DNA from 2 places in the Mesorhizobium sp. 43Arga genome. Region 2 is predicted to be linked to the other one. Evidence: riboswitches for the same ligand, from Rfam matches in the RefSeq annotation. Region 2 holds a riboswitch; the other holds the start of a gene.
The links. A riboswitch is a leader RNA that binds a small molecule or an ion and turns the genes downstream of it on or off. The one in region 2 is predicted to bind S-adenosylmethionine.
Positions count from the first base shown of each region.

Region 1: linked by a shared signal. The riboswitch ahead of metX (homoserine O-acetyltransferase MetX) and the one ahead of ACWGS8_RS24190 (O-succinylhomoserine sulfhydrylase) in region 2 are both predicted to bind S-adenosylmethionine.

Region 1 is NZ_JBSKBO010000001.1:551,564-556,570, reverse strand. Features, by position in the region: gene ACWGS8_RS02740 (sugar kinase) at 1-782, shown strand, start outside; gene ACWGS8_RS02735 (prephenate/arogenate dehydrogenase family protein) at 779-1,714, opposite strand; gene hisC (histidinol-phosphate transaminase) at 1,755-2,864, opposite strand; SAM riboswitch at 3,011-3,088, shown strand; gene metX (homoserine O-acetyltransferase MetX) at 3,196-4,365, shown strand; gene metW (methionine biosynthesis protein MetW) at 4,424-5,007, shown strand, end outside.
Region 2 is NZ_JBSKBO010000007.1:257,568-262,574, forward strand. Features, by position in the region: gene apaG (Co2+/Mg2+ efflux protein ApaG) at 10-402, opposite strand; gene ACWGS8_RS24185 (ceramide glucosyltransferase) at 624-1,775, shown strand; gene ACWGS8_RS24190 (O-succinylhomoserine sulfhydrylase) at 1,809-2,999, opposite strand; SAM riboswitch at 3,055-3,132, opposite strand; gene ACWGS8_RS24195 (2'-deoxycytidine 5'-triphosphate deaminase) at 3,271-4,365, shown strand; partial or broken gene ACWGS8_RS24200 (amino acid ABC transporter) at 4,394-4,468, shown strand; gene araD1 (AraD1 family protein) at 4,511-5,007, opposite strand, start outside.

The DNA of each region.
Region 1 (5,007 bases), on a different contig from region 2:
CCGCGCATCGCCTCGACGCCGAGGTATCGCTGTGGGCGAGCGCCGGCGACGACCTTATTGGCGATCAGCTGATCGCCGGGATCGAGGCCGAGGGTGTCGATTGCAGCTATGTCCGCCGCGTCGCCGGCGCCCGCTCGGCACTGGCCTCGATCCTGGTCGACGCGCATGGCGAGCGGATCATCGTGCCTTTCTACGACAGCCTGGCCCAGGCCGATCCCGAAACTTTGCCTTTCGCCGACATCTCCGCATTCGATGCCGTGCTGGTGGACGTGCGCTGGCCGGGTGCAGCGAGGCTTGCCCTCAAGGCGGCAAGCGCTGCCGGCCGGCCGGCAATCCTCGATGCCGACACAGCCCCGCTGGCGGTGCTGGAGCAGCTGTTGCCGCTGGCTTCGCACATTGTCGCCTCGGAGCCGGCGGTCCGCATCATATGCGGCCAGGCGCTGGATCTGGCGAGCGCTTGCACCGACTTGGCCTCCCGCACCGATGCGTTCGTCGCTGTCACCGGCGGCGCGGCGGGCACCTGGTGGTTCGATCGCGCGGGGGGATCATCCCGCCATGTCGCGGCGCCAAAGATCAAGGCGGTCGACACGCTCGCCGCCGGCGACGTCTTTCACGGCGCCTTCGGCATCGGACTGGCGGAGGCCATGCCGGTCGAGCAGGCCTTGCGCTTTGCCAGTGCCGCCGCCGCGCTCAAATGCCTGCGCTTCGGCGGCAGGCTCGGCGCGCCGGACCGGGCCGAGACGATGGCCATGGTCGCCGAGACCTGGCCCGAAACAGCCTAGTTCTTGACGGGGTGCTCGACCGCCTGACGGCCGAAATCCGGCACGTCGATGTCCTGGCCGGCCTCGATGATCGAACGGCGCACGGCGCGGGTGCGGGTGAACAGGTCGAACAATTTGTCGCCGTCGCCCCAGCGGATCGCCCTTTGCAGGAATGCCAGATCTTCCGAGAACCGCGCCAGCATTTCGAGGATGGCGTCCTTGTTGTGCAGGCAGACGTCCCGCCACATGGTCGGGTCGGAGGCGGCCAGACGCGTGAAGTCGCGAAAACCGGAGGCGGAATATTTGATGACTTCCGTCTTGGTCACCGATTCCAGATCGTCGGCGGTGCCGACGATGTTGTAGGCGATGATGTGCGGCAGATGCGAGACGATGGCGAGCGTCATGTCGTGATGCTGAGGGTCCATCGTGTCGATGTTGGCGCCACAGCGGCGCCAGAATTCTGAAAGCCTCTCCAGGGCCTCGGGATCCGTCTCCGGCAGCGGCGTGAAGATGCACCAGCGATTGTCGAACAGATCGGCGAAACCGGCATCCGGGCCGGATTTTTCAGTGCCCGCCAGCGGATGGCCGGGAATGAAATGAACGCCATCAGGCACGTGCGGCTGCATCTGCGCGATCACCGAGGCCTTGGTCGAGCCGACGTCGGTGAGGATGGCGCCCTTCTTCAGCGCCGGCGCGATCTCCTCGGCCACCGCGCCGGACGAGCCGACCGGCACCGAGACGATGACCAGATCGGCATCGCGGACCGCTTGCTTTGCGTCCGTCGTGTAGGCATCGCCCAGCCCAAGCTCTTCCGCCCGCTTCAGCGTCGCGGCGCTGCGGGTCGAAATGGCAACGTGGCCGGCCAGCCCTTCGCGGCGGATGACGCGGGCCAGCGACGAGCCGATCAGGCCGATGCCGACCAGCGCGATCTTTTCAAACATCGGTGATGTCATGGCGTTGTAGCTTTCGGGCGTTCCAGCTTTTCGGGCTGTTCTAGCTTTTCAGGAATGTCGTGAGCGCGGCGACAACGCCGCGATTGGCCTCTTCTGTGCCGACGGTCATGCGCAGCGCGTTGGGGAAGCCGTAGCCGGAAACGCGCCGCAATATATAGCCGCGCGCGGTCAGATAGTCGTCCGCCGCGGCCGCCGAATGCTTCTGATCGTCGGGAAAATGGATGAGCAGGAAATTGCCGACGCTGGGCGTCACTCGCAGCCCGAGCCCGGCCATCTCTTGGCTCAGCCAGGCAAGCCAGGTCTCGTTATGCGTCACGCTGCGCTCGACATGGGCGCGGTCGCGGATCGCCGCGATGCCGGCCTCGATCGCCGTCGCGTTGACGTTGAAGGGACCACGGACGCGGTTGATGGCGTCGACGATGTGCATGGGCGCGTACATCCAGCCGATCCGCGCGCCACCGAGGCCGATCTTGGAGAAGGTGCGGGTCATGACCACATTCTCGGCGCTGCCGACCAGTTCGATGCCGGCTTCATAGTCATTGCGGCGGACATATTCGGCGTAGGCAGCGTCGAGCACCAGCAGCACATGTCTGGGCAGGGCGGCATGCAGGCGGCGCACCTCCTGGAACGGCACATAGGTGCCGGTCGGATTGTTGGGATTGGCGAGAAACACGATTTTCGTGCGCGGCGTGACGGCCGCCAGTATCGCATCGATGTCGGCGCGCTCATCGGTCTCCTTGACCGCGATCGGCGCAGCCCCGGCCGACTGGATGTAGATCTTGTAGACCATGAAGGCATGTTCGGTGAATATCGCCTCGTCGCCGGGTGCGAGATAGGTCTGCGCCAGCAGGCCAAGGATCTCGTCGGAGCCGTTGGAGCAGATGATGTTCTGCGCGTTGAGACCATGCACTTCCGCGATCGCCTCGCGCAGCCGCCTGGCGGTACCGTCGGGATAGATGTCGAGCCTGGCGGCAACCTCACGCGCGGCCTCGATCGCCTTCGGTGACGGGCCAAGCGGGTTCTCGTTCGACGACAGCTTGTAGACCTTGGCGACACCGGCGGGTGCGGCGCTCTTGCCAGGCACATAGGCGTCGATGTCCATGATGCCCGCGCGCGGGGTTGGACGTGCCTGATCCGGTGTCTGCGTCATGTCGTAAAAATCCGTCGAGAGAGCCTCATCCGAGGCCGCAGCGGGAATACAAGCCGGGGCCGACAATGTCGAGAGGTGGCAATGGTGCCAGCAGCCGGCCCAGATGTCGGCATTGACGGCAGGGCGGACGAGTTCTAGAAGGGCAGCAACAGTCCCGTGGTGATTTGGCCGGTCGGCTTGCAGCCACGTTAAACAATTCGCTAAAGGGCCGTTTGCGTGACGTAACCGGCTTTGCGAAATGGCAATGCCGGTTTTTTATTGTCCGCGGCCGGCCGGACGGACGCATCGGCGGCGATTTTTCGCCTGATATGATGCAGCAAGTGAGACGAGAATGGCCGCTTTGCGCGCAGGAAAGACCAACAACGAGGCCGACCAGCCGTCGAGCCCGGTGTTGCGCTTCGGGGCGGACAAGCCGCTCAAGCTCGACGCCGGCACGCTTTTGTCGCCGTTCCAGATCGCCTACCAGACCTATGGCATGCTGAACGATGCCCGCTCCAATGCCATTCTCGTCTGCCATGCGCTGACTGGCGACCAGCATGTCGCCAACACCAATCCGGTGACCGGCAAGCCAGGCTGGTGGGAAGTGCTGATCGGCCCCGGCAGGATTATCGACACCAACCGTTTCTTCGTCATCTGCTCCAACGTGATCGGAGGCTGCCTCGGCTCCACCGGACCGGCCTCGACCAACCCCGCCACCGGCAAGCCCTATGGGCTCGACCTGCCTGTCATCACCATCCGCGACATGGTGCGGGCCCAGCAGATGCTGATCGACTATTTCGGCATCGAGAAACTGTTCTGCGTGCTCGGCGGCTCGATGGGCGGCATGCAGGTGCTGGAATGGGCATCGAGCTATCCCGAACGCGTCTTTTCGGCGCTGCCGATTGCGACCGGCGCGCGCCATTCCTCGCAGAACATCGCCTTCCACGAGGTCGGCCGGCAGGCTGTCATGGCCGATCCGGATTGGCATGGCGGCAAATATTTCGAACACGGCAAGCGCCCGGAAAAGGGCCTGGCGGTGGCGCGCATGGCCGCCCACATCACCTATCTCTCGGAAGCCGCCCTGCACCGGAAATTCGGCCGCAATCTGCAGGATCGCGAGGCGCTGACCTTCGGCTTCGACGCCGACTTCCAGATCGAGAGCTATCTGCGCCACCAGGGCATGACCTTCGTCGATCGCTTCGACGCCAACTCCTATCTCTACATGACGCGGTCCATGGACTATTTCGACCTCGCCGCCGACCATGGCGGCAGGCTGGCGGACGCCTTTGCTGGAACCAAGACCCGCTTCTGCCTGGTGTCCTTCACATCGGATTGGTTGTTTCCGACGGAAGAAAGCCGCTCCATCGTGCATGCGCTCAACGCCGCCGGCGCCTCGGTGTCCTTCGTCGAGATAGAGACCGATCGCGGCCACGACGCCTTCCTGCTCGACGAGCCGGAACTGTTCGCCGCCATCAACGGCTTCATCGGCTCCGCGGCGCGGGCAAGAGGGCTAAGCGCATGACCCTGGAAAGTTGCAGACTTTCAGGATCGGGATCATGCGCCACACAGAGGGCGACATCATGAGCGTCAACGGCAGCCAGCGCGTCGACTTCGAGGTCGTCGCCAACCTCATCCCGCCGCAGTCCCGCGTGCTCGACGTCGGTTCGGGCGACGGCTCGCTGCTTGAATTGCTGCAGGACACCAAGCAGGTCGACGGCCGCGGGCTGGAACTGTCGCAGCGCGGCGTCAACGAATGCGTGGCGCGCGGCCTCTCCGTCATCCAGGGCGATGCCGATAAGGATCTCGAATTCTATCCCGACAAGGGTTTTGACTTCGTCGTCCTGTCGCAGACCCTGCAGGCCACCCGCAACCCGAAGCTGGTGCTCGACGAACTGCTCCGCATCGGCAACCGGGCGATCGTCTCCTTCCCCAATTTCGGCCATTGGCGGGTACGCCTGTCGCTGTTCGTCAAAGGCCGCATGCCGGTGACCCAGGACCTGCCCTATTCCTGGTACGACACCCCCAACATCCACTTCTGCACCATCCGCGACTTCGTCAATTTGTGCGAAGAGCTCGGCGCGACGGTGGAAAAGGCGACTGCGCTCGACGCCGCCGGCCAGAAGATCGGCCTGTCCATGCCCTGGTGGTTCTGGAACTTCTTTGG
Region 2 (5,007 bases):
AGAAGGACGCTAATTCACCGTCCGCCTGGTCCCCGGCAGATCCAGCGAAAATGCCGGGATGGCGATGTCGAAGGTCTCGCCGCGCTTGTTGCGCATCGTGTAGTGCCCGACCATGATGCCTGACGGCGTCGAGAGCGGGCAGCCGGACGTGTATTGATAGCTGTCGCCGGGATTGAGTTCGGGCTGGTCGCCGACGACGCCCGGGCCGCGCACTTCCTCGACCCGGCCGGCGCCGTCGGTGATGTGCCAGTAGCGCGACAGAAGCTGCACGAATTCGTCCGACTGGTTGTCGATCGTTATCTGATAGCCCCAGACATAACGGTTCTCGGATGGATCCGAGCGATCCTCGAGGTAGAACGGCCTGACCTGCACTTCGATGTTGCGCGTGACGGCGCGGTACATAAGCGGCTCCAAAACAATCCGATACCTTTCGGCGCTCCCGGCGGGCAGGTCAACGTGGGCGTCTTGTCGCGCCTCGTCTTGAAACGCAGGTGCCGGCAAAGAATGTCATTTAAGTGACACATGACAATGGTGGTGTGCACGAACCGGGCGACTCGGCCCTCTGTCGAACTGTTGAAAACGGCCACGATGCGGGCCGTCGCTTCTGGAGTGACCAGATCTCGATGGAACTCGCTCTCATAGCCGCTTCGCTTTCGATTGCTCTTATCCTTTCAAATGCCGTCAGCATCCTGCTTGCCGCGTCACAGCTGAAACGGCGCACCACGATCGCGCGGCCAGCCGGCAAATCGCCGCCAGTATCGATCGTCATACCGTCGCGCGGCGTCGAGCCGTTCACGCAGGAGACGCTGGAGCGCGCCTTCTCGCTCGACTGGCCGCGCTACGAGCTGATCTTCTGTGTTGCCCATGGCGACGACCCGGTGGTCAGGTTGATCCGCGCTGCTATTGGCCGCTTTCCAAAAGCGCCGGCGCGGCTGTTGATCGGCGACGACCGCGTCAGCGCCAATCCCAAGCTCAACAATTGCGTCAAGGGCTGGGAAGCCGCGTGTCACAACTGGGTCGTCCTGGCCGACTCCAACGTGCTGATGCCGAGAGACTACATCCAGCATCTGATGGCGGCGTGGCGGCCGGATACCGGCCTTGTCTGCTCGACGCCGATCGGTTCGCGGGCGGAGGGCTTCTGGGCCGAGGTCGAATGCGCCTTCCTCAACACGCTGCAGGCCCGCTGGCAGTATGCCGGCGAGGCGCTCGGCCTTGGCTTTGCCCAGGGCAAGAGCATGTTGTGGAACAAGCCGATGCTGGATACCAATGGCGGCATCCGCGCGCTGGCCGGTGAAATCGCCGAGGACGCCGCCGCGACCAAGCTGGTCAATGGGCTTGGCCTGCGCGTCAATCTTGTCGCGGCACCCTTCGAGCAGCCGCTTGGCCGGCGCACGCTTGACGCGATCTGGTCACGCCAGGCGCGCTGGGCGCGCCTGCGCCGCGTCACCTTCCCGCTGTTCTTCGCGCCGGAAATCCTGACTGGCGCGGTGGTGCCGCTGGCGCTTGCGCTGGTTGCGGCGGCAAGCGCCGGCTTCAGCCTGCCGCTGACGGCAATCGCCGTCCTGGCGGCTTTCTACCTTCCGGAATGTGCCCTGGCCTGGTCCAAGGGCTGGCCCCTGTCGCCGCGCATGGTCGCGGCGATGATTGCGCGGGACTTGATGCTTCCCGCCATGTGGGCGCGCGGCTGGCTCGGCGGCGCCGTCGACTGGCGCGGCAATGCCATGACCATCGGCACCAAGGCGGCCGAACTGGAAGAAACGCCGTCGCGCGCCTGATCGCGGCGCCGACGACGCTGCCTCGACGACTCCCTATTTGGCGGCCTTCAGCGCCTGAGCGATATCTTCCAGAAGGTCGTCGGTGTCCTCCAGGCCGACCGACAGCCTGAGCGTTCCCGGCCCAATGCCGAGTTCGGTGCGCGCCTCGTCGCTCAGATTCTTGTGCGTCGTCGTCGCCGGATGGGTGATCAGGCTTTTGGCGTCACCGAGATTGTTGGAGATCAGCACGATGTCGAGCGCGTTCTGCAAGGCAAAGGCCGCCTGCTTGCCGCCCTTGACGTCGAGGCAGATCAGCGTCGAGCCCCCCGACATCTGCCTCTTGACGATCTCGGCCTGCGGATGGTCGGCGCGGCCGGGATAGATGACGCGGGCGATCTGCGGCTGCTCGGCCAGGAAATCCGCGATCTTGCCGGCGCTCTCCGTCTGCTGGCGCACGCGCACCGGCAGCGTCTCCAGACCCTTCAGCAGCGTCCAGGCGTTGAAGGGCGACAGGCTGGGGCCTGTGTGACGGAAATAATCATGCAAATTCTCGTCGATCCACTTCTTGTCCGAAAGGATCACGCCGCCAAGACAGCGGCCCTGGCCATCGATGTGCTTGGTCGCCGAATAGACGACGATATGCGCGCCGAGCTGCAACGGCTTCTGCTGGAGAGGCGTGGCGAAGACATTGTCGACGACAAGCCGCGCGCCGATCGAGTTGGCGAGCGCGGCCACGGCGGCGATGTCGACCACTTCCAGCGTCGGGTTGGTTGGGCTTTCCAGGAAGAACAGTTTTGTGTTGAGCCTCGCCGCCTTTTCCCAGTTGGCGATGTCGGTGCCGTCGACCAGCGTCGCCTCGATGCCGTAGCGCGGCGCCAGCGTCTCGACCACCCAGCGGCAGGAGCCGAACAGCGCGCGCGCCGCCACGATGTGGTCACCGGCCTTGACGCTGCAAAGAAGGGCCGCCGTCACTGCCGCCATGCCCGATGCCGTGGCGCGTGCGTCCTCGGCGCCTTCCAGCGCGCACATGCGCTTTTCGAACATGTCGACGGTCGGATTGGCGTAACGCGAATAGATGAAGCCGGGTTCCTCGCCCTTGAAGCGGGCTTCGGCGGCTTGCGCCGTTTGATAGACATAGCCCTGGGTCAGGTACATCGCCTCGGAGGTCTCGCCGAAGCCGGAACGCAGGGTTCCGCCATGCACGAGGGCTGTCTGAGGCTTCCAGTTGCGCTTCTTGCTGCTCATAGCTTTGTTCCAGACACAAAAAAACCGGCCGCGAAAGTCGCAACCGGTCCATACGGCCTCGCGGCCAACGGTCCTTTAGCGACTTGTTTAACGTGGCTGCAAGCCGACCGGCCAAATCACCACGGGATAACGACCCTTTAGACCCGTACCACGCTTGCGTCAATTGCCGGCTTCATTAAGAGGTTTGTACCAGGCAGGTTCCGCAAGACTGTTCGATGTTTTGCGGCGAGAATCTGTTGGCAGGAAATTCGTCTGGCCTAGGAGCGGAGCCTTGCGGCAGACAGGCATTCTTCCCGATCAGGACATCTCGGCGCTGTTCCAGTCCGGCGCGCTGAAGTCGCCGCGCGCGCTCGACGCCGACCAGATCCAGCCAGCCAGCCTCGATCTCAGGCTCGGCGACAGGGCCTGGCGGGTGCGGGCGTCCTTCCTGCCGGGTCCGGATCATCGGGTCGCCGACAAACTCGATCGGCTGAAGCTGCATGAGTTCAGCCTCGCCGACGGCGCGGTGCTGGAAACGGGCTGTGTTTACATCGTGCCGCTGCTGGAAAGCCTTGCGCTGCCCCCAGCTGTGTCCGCTTCGGCCAATCCGAAGAGTTCGACCGGGCGGCTCGACATCTTCACCCGTGTCATGACCGACCGTGGCCACGAGTTCGACAAGATCGCCGCCGGCTACAACGGTCCGCTCTACCTGGAAGTCAGCCCGCGCACCTTCCCGATCGTCGTGCGCACCGGTTCGCGCCTGTCGCAGATCCGCTTCCGCACCGGCAACGCGCTGCTCTCGGAAGCCGAATTGCATGAATTGCATCGCGCGCAGATGCTGGTCGCCACCGAGCCGCCGAATATTTCGGGCGGCGGTATCGCGCTGTCGATCGATCTCAAGGGCGATGGTGACGGGCTGGTCGGCTATCGCGGCAAGCATCACACCGGCCTTGTCGATGTCGACAAGCGCGCCGCGCAGGATGTCGTCGATTTCTGGGAACCGATCCACAAGAGCGGCGCCGGCGAGCTGGTGCTCGATCCCGACGAATTCTACATCCTCGTCAGCCAGGAAGCGGTGCATGTACCGCCGCTCTACGCCGCCGAGATGACGCCCTTCGACCCGCTGGTCGGCGAATTCCGCGTCCATTATGCCGGCTTCTTCGATCCGGGCTTCGGCCATTCGGCGGCCGGTGGCACCGGCAGCCGGGCGGTGCTTGAAGTGCGCAGCCACGAAGTGCCGTTCATCCTCGACCATGGCCAGATCGTCGGCCGGCTGGTCTACGAGCACATGCTGAAGCGGCCGCAGGCGCTCTACGGCACCGATCTCGGCTCCAACTACCAGGCACAGGGCCTGAAGCTCTCCAAGCATTTCCGCGCCGCGCGCTGAACCCCGATTGCCGCCAGGCAAGATACTTGCCCTCGACGCGATCGTCGCCGACGGCACTTACAAGAAGATCCAGGCGAAGTATTTCGACTTCGATATTTATTGAGGCTGAAGCTGCTGATCTCCCCACAAGGGGGAGATCACGCTCTCAAAGCGCCTTCACCGCCACCTTCACCGGCTTCTCAAGCTCGAGCGGGTTGCGCAGCGGCAGGCCGAAATCCCCGGCCTCGATCTCGAACACGTCGCCGGCCTCGGTCTTGACGCCGTCGGCGAAGGACAGGGTCGCGGTGCCGAACATATGCACATGCACGTCACCCGGCTGGCGGAACGCCGAATATTTGAAATGATGGTGTTCGAGATTGGCGATGGTGTGCGACATGTTCGCTTCGCCCGACAGGAACGGCTTTTCCCACAGCGTCTCGCCGTCGCGCACGATCCGCGAGGTGCCGCGGATGTCGGCAGGCAGGTCGCCGATCAGGATCTCCGGTCCGAACGAGGCGTTACGCAGCTTGGAATGGGCGAGGAAGAGATAGTTCACCCGCTCGGTCACGTGGTCGGAAAACTCGTTCGACAGCGTGAAGCCGACGCGGAAGGGGGCGCCGTCATCGCCGATGACATAGATGCCGGCGATTTCGGGTTCCTCGC